2 regions of the Blautia sp. MSJ-36 genome follow, and region 2 is predicted to be linked to the other one. Evidence: riboswitches for the same ligand, from Rfam matches in the RefSeq annotation. Region 2 holds a riboswitch; the other holds the start of a gene.
What was found. A riboswitch is a leader RNA that binds a small molecule or an ion and turns the genes downstream of it on or off. The one in region 2 is predicted to bind thiamine pyrophosphate.
Positions count from the first base shown of each region.

Region 1: another riboswitch for thiamine pyrophosphate. It lies ahead of thiS (sulfur carrier protein ThiS); the one in region 2 lies ahead of thiW (energy coupling factor transporter S component ThiW).

Region 1 covers NZ_JAHLPQ010000008.1:16,270-19,581, reverse strand. Annotated here, with positions in the region: gene KQI39_RS07795 (APC family permease) at 1-285, shown strand, start outside; gene KQI39_RS07790 (serine hydrolase domain-containing protein) at 291-1,223, shown strand; TPP riboswitch at 1,335-1,442, shown strand; gene thiS (sulfur carrier protein ThiS) at 1,653-1,856, shown strand; gene KQI39_RS07780 (thiazole synthase) at 1,916-2,701, shown strand; gene thiH (2-iminoacetate synthase ThiH) at 2,901-3,312, shown strand, end outside.
Region 2 covers NZ_JAHLPQ010000010.1:79,427-82,738, forward strand. Annotated here, with positions in the region: gene KQI39_RS09275 (hydroxyethylthiazole kinase) at 1-584, opposite strand, end outside; gene thiW (energy coupling factor transporter S component ThiW) at 547-1,101, opposite strand; TPP riboswitch at 1,377-1,479, opposite strand; gene KQI39_RS09285 (aldo/keto reductase) at 1,582-2,571, opposite strand; gene arfA (arabinosylfuranosidase ArfA) at 2,634-3,312, opposite strand, start outside.

The sequences.
Region 1 (3,312 bases), on a different contig from region 2:
GCATCTGCTCTGGCATTTTTACAGATTTACGCATATTTCCAGCTCCCAAAGAAACATGCGGAAGCATGGGAAAAATCATCAATGCATATTTCTAATGGAAAATATTATTTCCTCTGTTGCCTGAGTTTGTTTGCATATATCTGCATTTTTATCAATTCTTGCAGAAGCCTGAAACTTCCGGTAGTGATCATCAGTCTGATAGCTATTGTAATATGCATGGCTTACGGATGGTTCAGAAGTGCAAGTCCTGATGTGAAAATTGAAACAAGTGTGTGGGAGGAGTAATGTTTATGAATAAAGACCAGAATCTGCTCAATGAATTTGCGATTAAAACATTAAAAGAAAATCTCAATGTTATGTATGCACAGATATGGCGTGAGGGACAGTTAACGGCAGAATATAAAAGAATGCCGGTGAAAACGCGTCTGAATACCTGGTCTGCATGCAAAGGCGTGGTATCCTGTGCAGTGGGAATTGCATTGGATGAGGGATTGATTCATCTGGATGAGAAGATCGTTGATATTTTTCCGGAGTATGTTCCAGAAAAAACAGAAGGATATCTTGGTGATGTGACTCTGGAAAATATGTTGACAATGACCACCGGTCTGGAAAGCTCGCTGTTTTTCTGTGACTGGCCGGAACGTTATACAACACCGGACTGGATCAGATATTTCTTTGAAAATGCAAAGGTTGTAAATAAGCCAGGAACTCAGTGGCTATACAGTAATTTTAATACCTATATGATCAGCTGTGCTATTGAAAAACGTGCGGGAGTCAACCTTCTGGAATATCTGAGAAATCGATTTTTTGAACCATTGGGAATTGGTAATCCGGACTGGACTTTGTGCCCGAAAGGTCATGTACATGCGGCGAATGGTCTTTATGTAAATATTGACGAGTTCACCAGATATGGACAGCTGATACTTCATAAAGGAAAATATAATGGAAAACAGCTGGTGCCGGAGGAATATATGAAAGTTGCGACATCTAATCTTGTAGACAATTCAGCGGCAGGAAGCCCGGGAAATCTATATTCCGGTTTTGGATATGGATATCAGTTTGTAATGAATCCGGAAGCTGGTTCCTATCGATCTGATGGAAATTACGGACAGTTCTGTCTGGCGTTTCCTGATAAGGATGCAGTAGTGACTGTAATGTCTTTGGAGGGGAATTTCCAGAAAATAGGAAATCATTTATGGTCTACAGTGGTTCCGGAATTGTAATATATTCTGGCTGACAAATCAGAGTGGAAAGTATAAGATAATAGCCGTTATGTAAGGGGGCTTAAGCCTTTCAGGCTTGACATTGGGTAAAAACCGATTTATACTAAACCATGTAAATAACAGGGGAGCTTGTGATGGCAGGCTGAGAGGAAGTCTTCAACTTCGACCCTTATACCTGATTTGGATAATGCCAACGTAGGAACGTATAGGATGAATTTACGGGAGATACTTTGGCGTATCTCCCTTTTTTATTTTGATCAGGATTTACAGGGAAGTCAGAGTTAAAAGAATTCGATTTTTTATCTTTTAACCCTGGTATCTACAATTAAATATTGGAAATTTTGAGAGTGAACTGAGTTCATGAAGGGGTGCACCACCGCGGGTGTATTTCTTTGTGGACTCTTTTTTTATTCCCGGAAAGGAGAGACTATGATCACAGTAAACGGTGAGAGCAGAACACTGGAAAATCCGGTGACAGTAACGGAATATCTGAAAGCATGTAGCTATGTTCCGGTGCAGGTTGTAGTGGAGCTGAATGAAATGATTATCAAAAGAGAGACCTACGATACAACCATGCTGAAGGATGGCGATGTTGTAGAGATTCTGCAGTTTATGGGCGGCGGAAGCTGCTGAGATAAAAGGCAATTTTTCTGAAAAAGTTTTGACAGATAAAAAGAAAGGTGGACATAAAAATGACAACAGCAAACACAAATGAAGACAAACTGATCCTGGGGGGCCATGAGTTTACTTCCCGTTTTATTCTTGGTTCCGGAAAATTTTCCCTGGATCTTGTAAAAGCATGTATCGAAAAAGCAGGAACACAGATCGTAACGCTTGCTCTGCGCCGTGCAAATGAAGGCGGACTTGCCAACATCCTGGACTATGTGCCGAAGGACGTTACACTTCTTCCGAATACATCCGGTGCCAGAAACGCACAGGAGGCAGTCCGCATCGCAAGACTTTCCCGTGAGCTTGGCTGTGGAGATTTTGTAAAGATCGAAGTGATCCATGATTCCAAATATCTTCTCCCGGATAACTATGAGACGATCAAAGCAACGGAGATCCTTGCAAAAGAAGGCTTCGTTGTCATGCCGTACATGTATCCGGATCTGAACGCAGCCAGAGATCTGGTAAATGCAGGAGCTGCCTGTGTGATGCCACTTGGTTCTCCTATCGGTTCCAACAAAGGAATCTGCACAAAAGAATTCATCCAGATCCTCATTGACGAGATCGACCTTCCGATCATTGTAGACGCAGGAATCGGCCGTCCGTCACAGGCATGTGAGGCTATGGAAATGGGTGCTGCGGCAGTTATGGCAAACACAGCCATTGCAACAGCAGGAGATGTCCGTGTTATGGCGGAGGCCTTTAAAAAAGCCATCGAGGCAGGAAGAAGCGCATATCTTTCCGGCATGGGAAGAACCCTGGAGAGAGGCGCCAGCGCATCTTCACCGCTGACCGGATTTCTGCATGAATAGGATAATGACAGTATATTGAAAGATTTGGAAATATATGGGTTATTAAGAGCAGACTTATGTATCGAAAGCAGATTGCGAATATCCGCCTGATGCAGATCAACCAGAGAAGAAAAGAGAACGGATAGCTAAAAGTAGAATCAGATACTGAAATATTGCAAATTCGAAATAATAAAAGTACGAGAGGAGCGACATAACAACAATGGCAGAAACAGCACAGGCCAGTCAGCAGGACGGCCATTTTAATGAGAGTATCGTAAACGAAGAAATTCTGGAAGACATGAAAAAGAACCGTATCGACCACATGAAGTACCTTCCGGATATGGAACAGCTGGAAGAGTCTGATGTGATGGATCAGGTTATTTCCGCAATGAATGCATATGATTATGACAAATACACAGAAGCAGATGTACGCAGAGCCCTGGCTCATGACAACCGTACACCGGAAGATTTTCAGGCACTGCTTTCACCGGCAGCACTGCCTCTTCTGGAAGAGATCGCACAGGCAGCGCGGATCGAAACAAGAAAACATTTTGGAAACAGTGTCTGTATGTTTACACCGATCTACATTGCAAACTACTGCGAAAATTACTGTATTTACTGTGGATTTAACT
Region 2 (3,312 bases):
AACGCTGCCGTACCATTTTCAATCAGAACAACCTGTTCGCCATCCGTAACAAAATCCTGCTTCCCGGTAGCCAGCACCACCGCCTGATTATTTCTGGAAAAAGCCTTCAGCACATCACTGACCGCATCAATATTTTCTGAAGTCAGCGCATCCTGTGCTCCCGCATCAATTCCGATGGCATGGGACGGAAGCCCGGAAGCAGCCAGAAGCTCCGACATATTTCCCTTCAGAACCGCCGGATGGCCAATACTTAAAAGCTCCCTCGCCAGATCCAGCCGCAGGTCACTGCATGCAACCCCCACAAGATCCAGCAGGACCGGAATCTTATTTTCCACAGCTCTTCCCATGGAGCACTTCATAGATTTGATCCTGGCATCAGTAATGTTTCCAAGATTCAGCATCAAAGCACCGGAAGAAGCTGTAATCTCCTCAACTTCCGCCGGATGCTCCGCCATGATCGGCCTTGCACCAACTGCAAGGATCACATTTGCACAGTGATGGATCGATATCGGATTGGTGATGCAGTGGATCAGCGGCTTCTCCTCTTTAATTTGCTTTCGCAGTTGTAAAAGTCTTTGTCTCATATGTTTTTGAACCCAAAGCTGCCTGGAATTTCACCAGAAGACCTGCTTTACTCAGAGCCTTCAGGAAAATATAGGCAACACATCCTCCCATTGTGGTTGCTGCAAGGAACATCGGCGTATAATAAAACGCTGTCAGTCCGCCTCTTCCCATCAGGAATGCCATCACCGGATAAGAAACCATAGAGCCGATGATACCTGTTCCAAAGATCTCACCGATCACCGCACAGATGATCTTACCTTTGGAAAGTCTGTAGAACACACCTGAAAGAAATGCGCCAAACACTGCACCGGTCAGTGCAAGTGGCGGGATTCCCATGAACATCATACGGATCACGCCGATCATCGTTGCACAGAGAAGGGAATACCACGGTCCCATCAGAACCGAACATACGATATTCACCAGATGCGCCGTCGGGCACATTCCCTCAATCCTCAGGATCGGTGAAATTACGACACCGATCGCAACCATCATTGCCAGCATTACCATACGAAGCGTGTGCATCCTCTGTTTTTCCATTGTGTTTTCCTCCCTGAAATACAAAGCAGATCACAAGCAGCGGATCCCGGGCAAAAAATTTCCCGGCTGCTGCAGTCTGCCTTTAGATTTTGGCGGTCGAAGTTCCCTTACTTCCTCTCACTCCGAAAACACGGATTCCCATCGCTTACATGATCCTTCCGGAAAAATCTCCGGAACATCACCCTCCTGCCAGACATTAAGGCGCTCCCCTTCCTGCCCGCTCTTTCGCAGAAGCTCACAAAAAGAGCGCATCCCCCGGCAAACACCACGGAGACACGCTCTCATATCACAATCCCTCCGTTGGCATTACCCAAATCAGGTACGGTCGAAGATCTATCTTCCTCTCAGCCTGTCACACAAGCTCCCGCTGGCTCTTTTCTTTTCTGTTCCTCAATATAGCACACCCGTATTCCATTGTCAACGAATCATGAAACATCAACTATGTACCGGATGTTTTTGTCAAACCAATATTCAGGAATCTTACTTTGAGATCTCATCGATCAGACGCAGCTCTTCCTCTGTAAACGGTGCACAGTGGATCGCTTTCACATTATCCAGGATCTGCTGTGGCTTGGAAGCGCCGATGAGTACACTGGTGACCTCCTCATGGTGGAGCAGCCAGCCAAGTGCCATATCTGCAAGCTTTTCTCCTCGCTGCGCTGCCAGATCGTTCAGTCTGCGGATCTGGTCCAGACGCTCCGGTGTCAGTGCGCTTTCTTTCAGGAATCTTCCGTCTTTGCGGATACGGCTGTCCTCCGGGATTCCGTTCAGGTAGCGGTCTGTCAGCTGTCCCTGTGCAAGAGGGCTGAAAGTAATAAGGCCTTTTTTCAGAATGCCGGTGGTTCTCTTCAGGCCGTTCTCTTCCACAGTTCTGTCAAAAATAGAATAGCAGTTCTGATTGATCACAAACGGACACTTCAGATCCTTCAGGATCGCTGCTGCCTGGCTTAAAGTTTTTCCATCGTAATTGGAAAGTCCCACATAGAGGGCCTTGCCCTGCTGAACTGCTGTTGCAAGCGCGCCCATAGTCTCCTCAAGAGGAGTCTCCGGGTCCATTCTGTGATGATAAAAAATATCCACATATTCCAGGCCCATGCGTTTCAGGCTCTGGTCAAGGCTCGCCAGAAGATATTTGCGGCTGCCCCAGTTTCCGTAAGGGCCCTCCCACATATCGTAGCCGGCCTTGGTTGTGATGATCAGTTCATCACGGTAAGGCATCAGTTCTTCCTTCAGGATCTTGCCGAAATTCCGCTCCGCACTTCCGTAGGCAGGTCCGTAATTATTGGCAAGGTCAAACTGTGTGATGCCATTGTCAAAAGCTGTAAAACACAGCTGTTTCATATTTTCATAATCAGAAGTATCTCCGAAATTATGCCATAATCCAAGAGATACCTTGGGAAGCATCAGACCGCTTTCTCCGCAGCGGTTGTACTCCATGGTTTCGTAACGTTCTTTTGCAGGTGTGTACATAAAAAGCCCTCCCATAATGCCACATAATTTACATTTTCTGTAACCAATTCCTTCACTTACACCTATTTCGCAAGACGAATCATATTCCAGCTGTGTTTTGCAAAAACTGCTTCCAGTTCTCCGCCGTCCAGCTTTGAGCACTCTGCACTGGCTTTTACAGGAACTACATTCTCGGGCTGAGCCTCTGTATTGACTGCCTGAAGATCGTCATTATTCAGCACGATATGCTCTACGATCTTATATCCCTCAAACTGTCTTAAGTCACAGGAAACTTCCATATCCTCATCCAGACTCTTATTCACTGCAAAGATCGTCAGCGTATCCTTTTCCTCTTCCCAGACACACACAGAATCCAGATATGGCGCTTCGCCATAAGTTTTGCTCTCGTATACCGGTGCGAGAACCTGTGTATTAAGGACGGTTCCTCTTCCAAACACACTTGTCAACATATACGGATAAAAGATCGTCTGACGCCATGCGCCTGTGTCGGATGTCATGATAGGCGCAATAACATTTACCAGCTGTGCCATGCAGGCGATCTTTACGCGATCTGCATGACGGAGAAGTGTGATCAACATACTTCCCACAAGAAGTGCATCCTCAAAGTTATAAACATCCTCCAGCTGATGGGGCGCCTGTACCCATTTTTCCAGCTTTTTATCCTGTTCATTGCTGTGGTACCATACGTTCCACTCGTCGAAGGAAAGATTGATCTGTTTTTTTCCATGCTTCTTTGCTTTT